Regions from separate parts of the Shinella sp. 1A1 genome, predicted to be linked through region 1. Evidence: riboswitches for the same ligand, from Rfam matches in the RefSeq annotation. Region 1 holds a riboswitch; each other region holds the start of a gene.

Evidence for each region. Region 1 has a riboswitch for cobalamin ahead of ACZ48C_RS14445 (acyl-CoA thioesterase). Riboswitches for the same ligand answer to the same signal wherever they lie in the genome.
Region 2: it holds a riboswitch for cobalamin, as region 1 does, so the genes downstream of both, ACZ48C_RS23435 (ABC transporter substrate-binding protein) here and ACZ48C_RS14445 (acyl-CoA thioesterase) in region 1, are expected to answer to the same signal.
Region 3: it holds a riboswitch for cobalamin, as region 1 does, so the genes downstream of both, ACZ48C_RS12735 (aromatic ring-hydroxylating oxygenase subunit alpha) here and ACZ48C_RS14445 (acyl-CoA thioesterase) in region 1, are expected to answer to the same signal.
Region 4: it holds a riboswitch for cobalamin, as region 1 does, so the genes downstream of both, nrdH (glutaredoxin-like protein NrdH) here and ACZ48C_RS14445 (acyl-CoA thioesterase) in region 1, are expected to answer to the same signal.

What each region holds. Positions count from the first base shown of each region.
Region 1 covers NZ_AP039671.1:2,951,800-2,955,741, forward strand. The annotation lists gene ACZ48C_RS14440 (LysR family transcriptional regulator) at 1-639, opposite strand, end outside; gene ACZ48C_RS14445 (acyl-CoA thioesterase) at 642-1,466, opposite strand; cobalamin riboswitch at 1,565-1,768, opposite strand; gene ACZ48C_RS14450 (DUF1852 domain-containing protein) at 2,101-3,084, shown strand; gene ACZ48C_RS14455 (methionine synthase) at 3,112-3,942, shown strand, end outside.
Region 2 covers NZ_AP039672.1:1,434,441-1,438,382, forward strand. The annotation lists gene ACZ48C_RS23425 (acetamidase/formamidase family protein) at 1-63, shown strand, start outside; gene ACZ48C_RS23430 (ABC transporter ATP-binding protein) at 116-1,909, shown strand; cobalamin riboswitch at 1,961-2,209, shown strand; gene ACZ48C_RS23435 (ABC transporter substrate-binding protein) at 2,375-3,391, shown strand; gene ACZ48C_RS23440 (FecCD family ABC transporter permease) at 3,388-3,942, shown strand, end outside.
Region 3 covers NZ_AP039671.1:2,593,625-2,597,566, reverse strand. The annotation lists gene ACZ48C_RS12750 (L-threonylcarbamoyladenylate synthase) at 1-147, opposite strand, end outside; gene ACZ48C_RS12745 (diguanylate cyclase domain-containing protein) at 304-1,368, shown strand; gene ACZ48C_RS12740 (DUF6656 family protein) at 1,374-1,979, opposite strand; cobalamin riboswitch at 2,276-2,468, shown strand; gene ACZ48C_RS12735 (aromatic ring-hydroxylating oxygenase subunit alpha) at 2,572-3,816, shown strand; gene ACZ48C_RS12730 (FAD-binding oxidoreductase) at 3,818-3,942, shown strand, end outside.
Region 4 covers NZ_AP039672.1:1,479,298-1,483,239, forward strand. The annotation lists gene ACZ48C_RS23645 (aromatic ring-hydroxylating oxygenase subunit alpha) at 1-776, shown strand, start outside; gene ACZ48C_RS23650 (methylenetetrahydrofolate reductase) at 949-1,806, shown strand; cobalamin riboswitch at 1,945-2,159, shown strand; gene nrdH (glutaredoxin-like protein NrdH) at 2,405-2,626, shown strand; gene nrdI (class Ib ribonucleoside-diphosphate reductase assembly flavoprotein NrdI) at 2,637-3,035, shown strand; gene nrdE (class 1b ribonucleoside-diphosphate reductase subunit alpha) at 3,032-3,942, shown strand, end outside.

The DNA of each region.
Region 1 (3,942 bases):
GTTGGCGGGAACCAGGAATTGCGTGAACACATCCAGCCGCTCCGGCGGCACCGGATAGGTGAAGAGAGTTTCCTCCAGCAGATCCGCAGGTTCGGCATGATCCTTGAGCGCAAGCGGGTGATCCGTCGGTACCGCGAGTATGAGTTCGTAGTCGAACACCGGCAGATAGTGGATGCCCGGCGCCTCGATCGGGTCCGGGGTGATCAGGATATCGATCTCGTATCCTGCCAGCGCCGCAACCCCGCCGAAGGCAAATGATGTCGTCAGCTCCAGGTCGACGTCCGGCCAGTCCACCAGGTAGGGTTTCGTGACCCCCATCAGCCATTGGTGGCAGGGATGGCATTCCATGCCGATTTTGAGCGAGCCCCGCTGTCCCTGGCGGTAGTCGGACAAGACGTCTTCGGCCCTCTCCATCTGGGGCAGGACGCGTTGCGCCAGTCTGACGATGTAGCGACCGGCCTCGGTGAGGCGAAGATTGCGGCCGTCCTTCTCCCACACGGCGACGCCATAGCGCTCTTCGAGCTTTCGGATCGTGTGGCTGAGCGCGGACTGGGTCACATTCAGCCGTTCCGCCGCCGCCGTCAGGCTGCCCATGCGGTCGACTTCGCGCAGGATCGACAGATGTTGTCTGTCCAGCATGGTCATGTCCTCCCTTGCTCGAGGGCGATGGCCTCGCCATGGACTGGAACCGGCCGGTGGTCCTTGTCGACCGCCACCATGCTGAAGCGCCCCGTGGCGGTGACGTGCCGCTCGCCCGTCAGAAGGTTTTCGGACCAGAGTTTTGTCTCGATGGACATGGAGCTGCGGCCGACGCGCTCGACATGTGCCTCCGCCTCGACGATTTCACCGATCTCGATTGCCCTTGCAAAGTCGATGCGCTCGGATGATGCCAGCACCACCAGCTTGCCGGAATGGCGCGACGCTGCGACGAAAGCGGCCTTGGTCATGTAGGCGATTGCCTCGCCGCCGAACATCCGGCCGACGCTGTTTGCCTGATCCGGGAAGACGATATCGACCATGGTGACGGCCTCGCTCGGTTCCGGTTCCTCCGCAGGAAGAAGTTCGGGCAAGGCATAGCGCGCGGCATCCTCGCCTTCGGGGATGGCGACCATGTGGAAGATGCCGCGCGTGCAGGTGTGCCGCTTGCGGCCGACAATGGTCTCCGCCGCCATTTCCACCTCGACGGTCAGGGAACGGCGCCCGGCCTTGATGGGGATCGCCGTGAATTCCACGATGTGCCCGATGCGTGCGGGCTGCTTGAAATCGATGCGTTCGCAGGAGGCGGTCACGAAGGGCGCCCGCCCGAAGCGGGTCGCCGCGATGAAGGCGACGCGATCCATGAGGGCAAGGCCGGTTCCCCCGAAAAGGGTGCCGTGATGGTTGGTATCTCCGGGAAAGACGATGTCGACAAGACGGGTTGTCGGGCCGTTCCGGGCGGGCTTTCCTGTCGTCGTGGTCTCTGTCATCGGCGCTGCCATCAGGTTGCGGCAGGGCATGGACATGACGCAGAGACGACGGCACGGAAGTACCGACGCGAAAGCGGCACTCCGGGACACCCCGCCCGTGGACGTTATCTATCGCGGCAGGTCTCCTGGCTTGCGGGTCATTGCTTCCGTCCGTCTTCCCGAGGAACGCCTCAGTGACATGAATGGACTTTCGCTCGCCGCTTACAGTTGCGGGGGCAGCTTCGGATTCGGGCCATGCCCTCACCGAGATTCCCTCTTAGCTCCGGACCTTCGCCCGCAGAACCACGATAGCGAACCAATGTCGCATGACGCCGAAGGGGTCAAGGCGTCTGTCGCGGGAATGTGCCGGAGATGCGCATCGCGCTGAAGCCTGCCTCCTTGAAGCGGCAACTCATGTCCACGGCGTTCCGAACTTTGATCATGGGAGCGTTGGGCAGAACCATGAGCATGTCTCATGCTTCAATGAGATAAAACCATTTTTTGCCAATGCTTTCGTCAGCTACATAGCACGCACCGCCGTTAGCTCCAGAGAGTACGAAGACTGCTGACTGAGAAAACCGGAAAAGAAGATTGGAAGCCCTGATTATCGGAAAACAGATGCAGGGTTTTTCTCGGAAATCAGGATACGATCGCGATGAAAAACGATTTTACATTTACCATCAAGAGTATTTCCTTCGATGAAGATTATCTTCCATCGGAAAATACACGGATCACGACCAATTTTGCCAATTTGGCCCGAGGGGAGAGCCGCCAGGAAAACCTGCGCAATGCCTTGCGGATGATCGACAATCGTTTCAACGCCCTGGCGCATTGGGATAACCCTAACGGCGACCGGTATTCCGTCGAACTCGAAATCATTTCCGTCGAGATGAACATCGATGCGGGGGGCAAGAACGAAGCCTTCCCGTTGATCGAGATCTTGAAAACGAACATCGTCGATCGAAAGACGAACGAGCGCATTCAGGGCGTTGTGGGGAATAATTTCTCCTCTTACGTGCGGGATTACGACTTCAGCGTCTTGCTGCCGGAGCACAACAGGAACCGCCCTGAATTCAGCACGCCGGAAAATTTCGGCGAGCTGCATGGAAACCTGTTCAAGGGCTTCCTGAATTCAGAGGCCTACAAAGAGAATTTCCATAAGCCGCCGATTATCTGCCTGAGCGCCTCCAGCAGCAAGACCTATCATCGGACTGACAATCAGCATCCCATACTGGGTGTCGAGTACCATCAGAACGAGTTCTCCCCGACCGACCAGTACTTCAAGAAAATGGGCCTACAGGTTCGCTATTTCATGCCGCCGAACAGCGTTGCACCGCTGGCGTTCTATTTTCTCGGCGATCTGCTTGGTGACTACACCAATCTCGAGCTTATCAGCACCATCAGCACGATGGAGACGTTTCAGAAGATCTACCGGCCCGAGATCTACAACGCCAATTCCGCCGCGGGCACCTGCTACCAGCCGAACCTGAAGCACTCGGATTATTCATTGACGCGCATTGTCTATGACCGGGAAGAGCGCAGCCGCCTGGCCGTCGAGCAGGGAAAGTTCGCCGAAGAGCATTTCATCAAGCCATACAAGACCATTCTCGAGCAGTGGTCTGCCAACTGCGTTCTTTGACGAACGGAAATTACAAGGTCGCCTGCCATGAAAAAACTGTTGCCCACTTCCACCGCCGGCAGCTTGCCGAAGCCCTCCTGGCTCGCGCAACCCGAGACGCTCTGGTCCCCCTGGAAATTGCAGGACGAGCAACTGACGGAGGGCAAGCAGGACGCCCTGCGTTTGTCTCTAGACGACCAGCGACAGGCCGGGATCGATATCGTCAGTGATGGCGAGCAAACGCGCCAGCATTTCGTGACGACATTTATCGAGCACCTCGATGGGGTTGATTTCGAAAAACGCGAGACCGTGCGCATTCGCGATCGCTACGATGCGAGTGTCCCGACGGTCGTCGGCGCCGTATCGCGCCAGAAGCCGGTTTTCGTTGAAGACGCCAGGTTCCTGCGCCAGCAGACGAAGCAACCGATCAAGTGGGCGCTGCCGGGTCCGATGACCATGATCGATACGCTTTTTGACGACCACTATAAAAGCCGCGAGAAGTTGGCCTGGGAATTCGCCAAGATCCTCAACCAGGAAGCCAGGGAACTGGAGGCCGCCGGTGTCGATATCATCCAGTTCGATGAGCCCGCATTCAACGTCTTCTTCGACGAGGTGAATGACTGGGGTGTCGCCACGCTGGAAAAGGCAATCGAAGGCCTGAAATGCGAAACCGCCGTGCATATCTGCTACGGCTACGGCATCAAGGCCAATACGGACTGGAAAAAGACGCTTGGGTCGCAGTGGCGGCAATATGAAGAATCGTTCCCCAAGCTGCAGAAATCCAGCATCGGCATGATCTCCCTGGAATGCCACAACTCTCATGTTCCGATGGATCTGATCGAGCTGATCCGAGGCAAGAAGGTGATGGTCGGGGCCATC
Region 2 (3,942 bases), on a different replicon from region 1:
GAGATCGTCGACCAGCCGAACTGGGTCGTATCCTTCTACTTCCCGCGCTCGGTCTTCGAATAGGCATGCGGGGGGCGGCTCCGGCCGCCCCTCCCACAATCCAGAAAGCATGGACATGAATACGGCTTCTCCGCTCTTGCAGGTCAGGGATCTGGTGACGCAGGTCGCAACACCCGACGGTGCGCGCACCGTCGTCGACCGGCTGTCCTTCGACCTCAAACGCGGAGAAACGCTGTGCATCGCGGGGGAAAGCGGCTCGGGCAAGTCGATGACCGTGCTGTCGCTGATGCAATTGCTGCCGAAGAACCTCGCGCGGGTGGCCGGCGGCTCGGCCATCATGAACGGCCGCGATATCCTGAAACTCGACGAAGGACAGATGCGCGGCGTGCGCGGCCGCCATATCGGCATGATCTTCCAGGAGCCGATGACCTCGCTCAATCCCGTCCTGACCATCGGGCGGCAACTGGCCGAGGCCGTCGGATCGAGGTCGGGCCTTTCGGGCGCGGCGATGGCGCAGCGCTGCAAGGAACTGCTCGACGAGGTGCAGATTTCCGATGCCGCGCGCCGCCTGCTGCAATATCCGCATGAACTGTCGGGCGGCATGCGCCAGCGCGTGATGATCGCGATGGCGCTCGCGCAGAAGCCGGAAATCCTGATCGCGGACGAGCCGACCACCGCGCTCGACGTGACGGTGCAGGCGCAGATCCTCGCTCTCATCCGCAAGCTCCAGGCCGAAAACGGCGTCTCCGTGATCCTCATCACCCACGACATGGGCGTGGTGGCGGAAATGGCCGACCATGTGCTCGTCATGAACAAGGGCAAGGACGTGGAGCACGGCCCGCTGCGCGAAGTCTTCCACCATCCGAAGGACGACTATACGCGCAAGCTGCTCGCCGCCGTGCCGCGGCTCGGCGAGATGACCGGGACGGACAGGCCCAAGCGCGCGCCCGCGCAGGCCAAGGCAGAGGAAGAGGCGGAGAAGGCAGCGCCCGTGCTCGAAGTCGACAACCTCGTCGTCCGCTTCGACATCAAGGGCGGCATCCTGCAGCGGCCGGTGCGGCGCGTCCATGCGGTGGAGGGCGTGTCCTTCACCGTCGGGCGCGGCGAGACGCTTTCGCTCGTCGGCGAATCCGGCTGCGGCAAATCCACGACCGGGAAGGCGCTGCTCAACCTCGTGCCGTGGAGCGGCGGCATCCGCATCGGCGGGAAAAGCACGCAGGGGCTCAGCCGCGCGGCCATGCGGCCGGTGCTGCGCGACATCCAGATGATCTTCCAGGATCCCTATGCTTCGCTCGACCCGCGCATGCGGGTGGGCGACCTCGTTGCCGAGCCGCTCGTCATCCACGGCGTCGCCTCGGGAAGCGAGTTGAAGGACCGCGTCGAATATCTCTTCCGCCGCGTCGGCCTGTCCGCCGAGCAGATGCGACGCTATCCGCACGAATTTTCCGGCGGTCAGCGCCAGCGCATCTGCATCGCCCGCGCCCTGTCGCTGTCGCCGAAACTGATCGTCGCCGACGAGAGCGTCGCGGCGCTCGACGTCTCCATCCAGGCGCAGGTGCTCGACCTGTTGCAGGACATCCAGAACGAGACCGGCATCTCCTACCTGTTCATCAGCCACGACATGGCGGTGGTGGAACAGATCAGCCATCGCGTCGCCGTGATGTATGCCGGCCGCTTCGTCGAGATGGGCACGCGCGCCCAGGTGTTCGAGAACCCGCAGCACGACTATACGCGCAAGCTGATGGATGCGGTGCCCATTGCCGACGCCGACCGCGAACGCCGCCTTTTCATCCCGAACGAGGGCGAGCTGCCCAGCCCCGTCAAGCCGCTCGACTACGCCCCGCCCCTCTCCATCCGCAGGGAGGTCGGGAACGGGCACGTGGTCTGGCAGGAGGCGAAGGTCGCCTGAGACCCGGGATAGAGATCGGGCAGGACGCCACTTGACGCCGTGCGGACCGGCGTCCTAATTGGGCCCGACGGTTCCCGGAGGAAGGCTCCGACGGGATTAATAGGGAACACGGTGCGGACGACCCAACAGGGACCAAGACCGTGGCTGCCCCCGCAACTGTAAGCGGATTGCCGATCATCACGGGAAGGGCCGGCAAGGCCTTTTCCGGGCCAAGGGCCATGCCACTGCGGATGTCGCGGGAAGGCAGGTGATCGACAGATATCCGCGAGCCAGGAGACCTGCCGTCGAACACGATCCAATCAGCCGGGCGGGGATGCCTGGAAGGGAGCAGACATGTTTGACCTGAGCCTTCGCCGATATACGGCCTTCATCCGCCTCGATTGGGCTTTTCCCGTCCACGAGGCGTGAGCAATCCGTCGCGCACCGCCGCGCCGTATTGCCGCCCTCCCCGAGATCGAGGCTCCCATGCGCCAGACAATCGCAACCATCACCTTCGCCCTCGGCCTTACCGGCCTTGCCGGCGCGGCTTTCGCCGCCACCCAATATCCGCTGACGCTCGAAAATTGCGGCCGGCAGGTCACCTTCGAGAAAGCGCCGAAGAAGATCGTCTCCATCGGCCAGGGCATGACCGAGGTGCTTTTCTCGCTCGGCCTTGCCGACAAGGTCGCGGGAACGGCGGTCTGGGTCGGGCCGGTGCTGCCGCAATATGCCGAGGCCAATAGCAGGATCAAAAGGCTGGCGGACAACGATCCGAGCTTCGAGGCCGTGGTCGGGCAGGAACCCGATCTGGTGGCCGCGGAATTCGAATGGCATGTCGGCGCGCAGGGCTCCGTCGGCAAGCGCGAGCAATTCGCCGATCTCGGCATCGCGACCTATATCGCGCCGGCCGATTGCGTCGCCAAGATCAACACGGACGGCGGAGACGGCGTGCGCGAGACGCTGTTCACCATGGACCTTGTCTATCGGGAAATCGCCGAACTCTCCGAGATCTTCGACGTGAAGGACCGGGGCGACGCGCTGATCGCCGAGTTGAAGAAGCGCGAGGCGGATGCCGTGGCGTCCATCGCCGGCGCGGCCGGCAAGAACCTGCCCGTCGTGTTCTGGTTCTCCAGCAAGGAAGTCAATGGCGATGCCTTCATCGCCGGCAAGAACAGCGCGCCGGCCTATATCCTCAAGACCATCGGCGCGAAGAATGTCGTGACGACCGAGGAGGAATGGCCGCTGGTCGGCTGGGAGACGATCGCGCAGGCAAATCCCGCCGTCATCGTGCTCGCGACCATGGACCGCCGCCGCTATGCCGCGGACGATCCGAAGGTGAAGATCGACTTCCTCGAAAACGATCCCGTCACCAGGGAACTCGATGCCGTCAGGAACAAGCACTTCGTGATGATGGACGCCCAGTCGATGAACCCGACGATCCGCACGATCGACGGCATCGAGACGCTGGCGAACGGCATCAAGGCCTTCGGCCTCGCGCAGTGAGGATTACCGCTTCGTGGCGGTATCGGTGGTGGGTGCTTGCGGCACTCGCCATCGCCGCCAGCCTTCTCCTTGCCCTCATGATCGGCCTCGCGGTCTCCATCGGCGAGATCGCGATTCCCGTTTCCACGACCGCAAGGGCCGTGTCGAACCGGCTTTTCGCAACGGCGTTCGAGCTCAATCGCATCCATGAGGGCGTCATCTGGGACTATCGTCTCAGCCGGGCGCTGGTGGCGGCCAGCGCGGGGGCCTCGCTCGCGCTGTGCGGCGCCATCCTCCAGGCATTGCTTCGCAACCCGCTGGCCGAGCCCTATGTGCTCGGCATATCGGCCGGCGCGTCGACCGGCGCCGTCTGCGTGATGATCCTCGGCCTCGGCTACGGCGTCCTCTCGCTTTCCGGCGGCGCTTTCGCCGGCGCGCTGGTCGCCTTCCTGCTGGTAGGCATCCTTGCCTCGGGCACGGGCGGGTCGAGCGAGCGGATCATCCTGTGCGGCGTCGCCGGCTCGCAGCTCTTCAATGCGCTGACCTCCTACATCGTCACGACGTCGGCGAAT
Region 3 (3,942 bases), 360 kb from region 1:
GGTGATCGCCTGCGGATTGGTGGCGTCGGCGGCAAGGCCGTAGACGGTCTCCGTCGGAATGGCGACGGGAACGCCCCGCCCGAGGGTTTCCACGGCGCGCGCCAGCGCCGTCTCCGCATCCGTCCGCGTGTCAACGATATCCGCCATGTCGTCCTTCCGTCGCTTTCGGCTTCCTTTACAGGGCTTTGGCCGGCAATGCCAAGGCCGAAGCGCTTGGCTAAAATTCGAGCGACCGGATTAGAGCGGTCGAAAGAGCCGCCTGTTATGGAAGGCTGAGAATTCCCGCAGGCAGGTTCCCGTCCCATGGCTCAGAAGAAATCCTCGACGACCGATATCACGCTCAGGATCGCAGCGGCGATGAAGCAGATGGGCATCGACGGCCTGCCGCGCAATTACGAGCTGGTCTACGAGGCCTATGCGGGCAGCAATCCGGACCTCGTGCGCGATTTCATCGCGCTTGGCAAGTACAAGACCCAGGCGGCGCTCGACGAGCTCGGCCGCAAGTACCTGCCGCACCAGCACGAGGCGAGCGTGCTGCAGCGCTCGGCGGGCGCGATCAGCAACGAGATGAGCAATTTCATGGACCTGCTCAGCCAGGAACGGTCCTCGCTCAACGACTATGGCCGCCTGATCGGCGAGGCCTCGCAGGTCATCCGCAATGCCGGTGGCCTTGGCGAGGGCGCGCTCGGCAGCTCGCTCGAAGCCCTGCAGCGGGCGACGGAACTGCGCGTCAGCCACACGGCGGAAATGGCGGAGAAGGTCGCCGCGCAATCGGTCGTGATGGACGGCATCCAGAAGGAGATGGCGGAATTCGAGGCGATGAAATTCGTCGATCCGCCGACGAAGCTCGGCAACCGCCGCGCCTTCAACAAGGCGCTCGCCCGCGTCTATGCCAATCCGGAGCTACCCATGCTCTGCGGCGTGGCGATCGCCGAGGTCGATGCCGAGCGCCGCTTCACGTCCGGCCAGATCGAGGCGCTTTCGGACCATCTCGTGACCTTCTACGGCGGGCTCATCCGCCAGGCCTTCCCGGCAAGCGACCTTGCCGTGCGCTTCGACGGCCTGCGCTTCGGCTTCCTCTTCCAGACGGCGGACGAGGGCGAGGCGACGCGGCTCGTCGATCTCCTGCGCGCGGCCTTCCAGACCGTGGCGCTGCGCGATCCGCGCACCGGGCGCAATCTCGGCAACCTCACGCTGTCGACGGGGCTTTGCATGTCGGACCGGGCGGAAAGCGCGCTCGACCTGACATCCGCCTGCGAGCGGGCGCTTGCCGAGGCGAAGGCGGCGGGCGGCGACCAGACGGTCGTCTATGGCCGCGGCGACGAGGTGCCGGCCGGCAAGGAATGGATGCTCTACCGGGCGTCGTGAATGGACTATAGCGTCTGGATGACCTTGCGCAGCGCCTCGTCGCGCGCGCCGAGCATCAGCACGTTCTTCATCGCCAGCTTCGGATCGTCCGTGCGGAAGATCACGCCGTTGCCGCGCACCGTGCGGTCGATCGTGAGGCGGCCTTCCTCCTCGGTCGGGGCGATGGCGACGGCGAAATACATGCGGCCGGGCTTGCGCGATATGCCGGCGAAGAACTGGTCCTCGTCGCCGATCTCGGCCAGGAAATTGGCCATGTAGAAGGCCCATTGTACGTTTTCGAACTCCGCGAAGCGGCTGTTGGCGACGGTAATGTGGCAATAGCCGAGATGCGGCGTCCCGGCCAGCGTGCGGTGGAAGACCAGCTTGGGAAAGCGGATCGACCGGTGGAAGCCGTTGATGCGCTCGTGGGTGATGTCGCCGGCGCGCTCCAGCTTGCGGCCGGTGCGCTCGGCCACTTCCTGGTAGCTGAGATAACGCTTCTCGCTCGGGCTCCAGGCGATGCTCCGGTCGATGCGGCCGGTGCGCAGGAACTCCGTGTGCACGGCGGATCGGGGCGGATTGGCCCGCTTGAAGGCGACGGCGTCGTAGTACCGGAATTTCGTCTGCTGCACGCCTCGGGCACTCCATCCACGCGTCCTGTCCGGCAAAAGTTTATGGAAACGTCGTTAAGTATTTGTTTCAACCCGCGACGTCGCAAACCCGTAAGGAATATGGTCGCAATATGACAAGGGTTGTCGCTCCGGTGCCGACGGGTCGAAAGAGCGGGAAGAGCCCCCGGATTTGAAGCCTATCCATATGAGATATCAGGTGAAATAGAGGCCGCAGGTATCGATCTCCATGGTTGTGGCCTGTCGTCAAATCAAGAGGCCGTGTCGTTTTCCGGCATGCCGTTCGGACGTAGTTGCGCTTAGATAGGTCTACTCAAGGCGTCACCCTCGGCAGAGGGCGCGAAAATTGGGAAGCCGGTTGAATTCCGGCGCTGCCCCCGCAACGGTGTTGGAGGCGTGGAGAGGCCGACGGAGGAGGAACCCGGAAGGCGCCACGACAGTCCCGAAAGGACGCTCCTCAGCCCGGAAACCAGCCTGGAGGAACGATCGTGACGGCTGCGGCGGGCGGCCGGGAAGCGTGCAGTTCCGGGCCTGGCACCCGGGGGCCGTCTCCTTCCGTACGCCTCGGCGAATTTGGATATCTGAGGATCCCGGCATGGACATTCGCAGCGACGTGCTCCGCAAGCTCAAGAACCGGCGCGAAGGCTACAGCCTCGAGCAGGCCTTCTACACCGACCCCGATTACTACAAGCTCGACCTGGAGACGATCTGGTACCGCGACTGGCTGTTCGTCGGCCACGATTGCGAGATCCCGAAGGCCGGCAACTATTTCACCGTGCAGGTCGGCGACTATCCCGTCGTCATCACCCGCGACCGCGCGGGCACCGTGCGCGCGCTGCACAATGCCTGCCGCCATCGCGGCTCGCGCGTCTGCTCGCAGCACAGGGGCAGCGCCGCCAAGCTCGTCTGTCCCTATCACCAGTGGACCTACGAACTCGACGGTTCGCTGCTCTTCGCCCGCCACATGGACGAGAATTTCGACAAGAGCGAGCATGGCCTCAAGCCGGTCCATTGCCAGACGGTCGGCGGCTACATCTTCATCTGTCTCGCCGAGGAAGCGCCGGACTTCGCGCCCTTCGTCTCGCTCGTCGAGCCCTATATCGCCCGCCATCGTCTCGGCGAGACGAAGATCGCCTTCGAAAGCACCATCGTCGAGAAGGGCAACTGGAAGCTCGTCTGGGAGAACAACCGCGAGTGCTACCACTGCGCGGCCAACCATCCCGAGCTCTGCCGCACCTATCCGGAAGCGCCGAGCGCGACCGGCGTGCAGGGCGCGCAGGACGATCCGGAAATCTCCGGCCACTGGGCCAAGTGCGAGGCCGCCGGCCTGCCGAGCCAGTTCCGCATGTCGCCGACCGGCCAGTTCCGCGCCGCGCGCATGCCGCTCATCCAGGATGCCGAGAGCTACACCATGTCCGGCGCCCGCGCCGTGCAGCGCCCGCTTTCCAGCGACGTTCTGGAAAGCCATATCGGCGCACTGCTGCTCTTCCACTATCCGACGACGTGGAACCACGTTCTGGCCGACCACGCCATCACCTTCCGCGTGCTGCCGCTCGGTCCCGAACTGACCCAGGTCACGACCAAGTGGCTGGTCAACAAGGATGCGGTGGAAGGCGTCGACTACCGTCTCGACGAGCTCACCCATGTCTGGACCGAGACCAACGACCAGGACCGCCGGATCGTCGAGGAAAACGCCTTCGGCATCCGTTCCCCGGCCTACGAGCCCGGCCCGTACTCGCCCGTCGACGAAGGCGGCGTCATGCAGTTCGTCGAATGGTATTCGAACTTCATGGTCGACCGGCTCGACGGCTCGAAGCAGACGCTCTCGCGGGTAGCATGACATGAGTGCCAGCCACTTCCGCCACTTCGACGAACTCCATCCGTGGAACGACCGGCAGAACCTGCTGGAATGCATCGCAGCCACGGTGGAGACGGCGGACGTGATGACATTCACCTTCCGCTCCGA
Region 4 (3,942 bases), on a different replicon from region 1:
TCGAGGGACTGATCTTCATCTGTTTCGCCGAGACGCCGCTCGATTTTTCCGAGGTCGAGAACCTGCTGCACGCCACCTGCGGCCAGTATGGCTGGGCGAGCGCCCGCGTCGCCCACCGCGAGAGCTATCCTGTCGCCGCCAACTGGAAGCTGGCGGTCGAGAACTATGTCGAATGCTATCATTGCGGCCCCGCGCATCCGGAATATTCCCAGACCCACGCGCTGGAGCAGCCGCTGCACATGATCGAGGCGCTGAACGAGGCGATGGAGGCGCGCACCTGCGCGCTCGGCATCGAGGTCGGCTCGGGCAACCACTGGCAGACCTCGCGCGAGGGCCGCGAGGCGATCCACGCCTTCCGCTATGCGCTCTATGACGGGGTGCAGAGCGGCAGCGAGGACGGCAAGGCGGTCGCCCCGCTGATGGGCCGCTTCAGCGACTTCGACGGCGGCGTGACCTCCATCCATCTCGGCGGCACGACCTTCCTCGTCTGCTATCCCGACCACGGCATGATCTACCGCTTCATCCCGAAATCGGCGGAGAGCTGCGAGATGGAGCTGATCTGGCTCGTCGACGGCAAGGCGGAGGCGGGCAGGGACTACGACCTCGCCAAGCTCACCTGGCTGTGGAAGGTGACGACCGAGGAGGACAAGGCGATCATCGAGCACACGGCGCGCGGCGTGCGGTCGCACTATTTCGTGCCCGGCCCCATCGCGCCGATGGAGCATAACGAGCTGCGCTATATCGGCTGGTATCTCGACGAGATCGGCCGGGCCTGAAAGGCTGCGCCTTCTTGACGCGACAGGGCCCCGCCTCTTCGGCGGGGCTTGCCGTTTCGCCCTTCCACGATACTTTTGCGCAAGCCGTCAAGCGTATGACGCGTTGGATGCTGCGCCTTGCGGAAAAGGGCGTCATAGCAGGCCATTACTTTCAACGGGCATGAGCGTGAGAATGATCGGACAGGTGCGAACGGAAACGGGACGGCTTCCAGCCTCGATGGAAGCCCTGCCGAAACAGGTCCCGCCGGTCGCGGACCTCGTCACGCTGCTGCCGCGGGGTGTGCGGGTCTACCTGACGGATATCGGCGCGCCGGAGACCGAGGCGGAAACGCTGGCCGCCGCCCGCCGGCTGCATGAGGCCGGCTGCGTGCCGGTGCCGCATCTCGCCGCCCGGCGGATCGCCTCGCGGGATGCGCTGGAACGGCGCGTCGGTCGCCTGGCCGAAGAGGCGGGCGTCATGGACGTGCTGGTGATCGGCGGCGGCATCACGCCGCCGGCCGGGCCTTTCTCGTCCTCGCTCGACGTTCTGGAAACGGGCGTTCTCGACCGCTTCGGCATCCGGGACTTCGCCATTGCCGGCCATCCCGAGGGCAGCCCGGATTTCACCGATGCGGTCGCGCTGGAAGCGTTACGTCGCAAGCTGGATTTCGCCGAGCGGACGGATGCCCGCCTGCGCATCGTCACGCAGTTCGGCTTCGACGCGCAGAAGGCCATCGCCTGGGCGGACGGGCTGGTGCGCGCCGGCATCGACGTTCCGATCCATCTCGGCGTTGCGGGACCGGCCAAGATCACGACGCTCATCAAATACGGAACCATGTGCGGCATCGGAAACTCCCTCTCCGTCCTGACCCGGCATGGTGGCGGGCTCATGGCGCTTGCCGCCGGCTATTCGCCGGAAACGGTCGTCGGCCCCGTCGAGGAGCGCTGGCGCACGGCGATGCCGGGCCCCATCACGCAGATCCACGTCTTCCCCTTCGGCGGGCTGGACAAGTCGGCCGCATGGCTGCGCAAGCGCGGCTCTTGGTGCTAGGCAAAGGCACCGGTCGTGCGTGCCGGCCACAAGTCGATGGCGGTGAATGTGGAGGCGATTGCCGGGGACCCGCTCGCTGGTGCGCAATGAAACCGTGGAAAATCCACCATAGCCGTTGACGCATTTTTTACCTCGTCTACTATATCTTGTGTTCGAGGTTCCTTCGATTCGAAAGGATGGAAGGCTAAGACGGGAATCCGGGGCGGCCATGATGGCCGCGTCAATCCGGAGCTGCCCCCGCAACTGTAAGCGGCGAGCATTCGTTCGATGAGCCACTGGGGCGTATGCCTTGGGAAGGCGGACGGATGCCGCGACCCGCAAGCCAGGAGACCTGCCTCGAGCATGAACGTCCACGGGCGGGGTGTCCGGATGGCGAGCGTTGGGTTGTGCAGGATGCCGCCCGCCGTCTCCCCCGATCCCCCGCGAAATGCCTCGGGGTGAAGTCATGTCGATCGTGTTGCCAGTCCATCCGCGCGAGTAGGCGGCGCCCCGCGTCCGGCCGTCCGTAGACGGCCGCCCTTATCACCGAGAATTCATCGAACGGCCATCGGCGGATGGCCGGGCGATATCCCATGCCTGATCGAAAACGAGGAAAGCCATGTCCATTACCGTCTACTCCAAGCCCGCCTGCGTCCAGTGCACCGCGACCACCCGCGCGCTCGACCGCCAGGGCATCGACTATCATGTCGTCGACATTTCCGAGGATGCCGATGCCTATGCGCTCGTGCAGGGTCTCGGCTACCGCCAGGTCCCGGTCGTCATCGCCGGCGAGCAGCATTGGGCCGGCTTCCGCCCGGACATGATCAGCGCGCTCGCCTGAGGAAAAGGCGGTGGGGGACCTCGTCTATTTTTCCAGCCGGTCGGAGAACACCCGGCGCTTCGTGGAAAAGCTCGGGGTCGAGGCCCTGCGCCTGCCGCTCGATGCGGCCGGGGAAGCCCCGCAGGCGGACCGGCCCTTCGTGCTGGTTTCGCCGACCTATGGCGGGGGCGGGGAGAAGGGAGCGGTGCCCAAGCCCGTCATCCGCTTCCTCAACAATCCGCGCAACCGCAGCCTGATCCGCGGCGTCATCGCGGCGGGCAACACCAATTTCGGCGCCGGATATGCCGTCGCGGGAAACATCATCTCCGCGAAATGCGCGGTGCCGTTCCTCTACCGTTTCGAGCTGCTCGGCACGGATGAGGACGTCGACAATGTCAGACAGGGACTGGAACGATTTTGGACACGATGAACGCTTCGACGCCGCGGGATGCGAGCGAAAAACCGCCTCACGCTTTTTCTCATCCCGCGGGAGATAAGCCGGCGAAGGCCCCGGAGATCACCGCGCTGGATTACCACGCGCTGAACGCCATGCTGAACCTCTACGACGAGGAGGGGAAGATCCAGCTCGACAAGGACCGGCAGGCGGCCAAGCAGTATTTCCTCCAGCACGTCAACCAGAACACCGTCTTCTTCCATAATCTCAGGGAGAAGCTCGATTACCTCGTGACCGAGGGCTATTACGAGCAGGAGGTGCTGGACCAGTATTCCTTCAACTTCGTGCGCGACCTCTTCGACCACGCCTATGACAAGAAGTTCCGCTTCCCGACCTTCCTCGGCGCGTTCAAGTACTACACGTCCTATACGCTGAAGACCTTCGACGGAAAGCGCTATCTCGAACGCTACGAGGACCGCGTCTGCATGGTGGCGCTCGCTTTGGCGCGCGGCAACGAGCAGCTTGCCCGCGACCTCGTCGACGAGATCATCTCCGGCCGCTTCCAGCCCGCGACCCCCACTTTCCTCAATGCCGGCAAGAAGCAGCGCGGCGAGCTCGTCTCCTGCTTCCTCCTGCGCGTCGAGGACAACATGGAGAGCATCGGCCGCTCGATCAATTCGGCCCTGCAGCTTTCCAAGCGCGGCGGCGGCGTCGCGCTGTCGCTGACGAACCTTCGCGAGATGGGCGCCCCGATCAAGCAGATCGAGAACCAGTCGTCGGGCGTCATCCCGGTGATGAAGCTGCTGGAGGATAGTTTCTCCTACGCCAACCAGCTCGGCGCGCGGCAGGGGGCGGGGGCGGTCTACCTGCACGCTCACCACCCGGATATCATGCGCTTCCTCGACACCAAGCGCGAGAATGCCGACGAGAAGATCCGCATCAA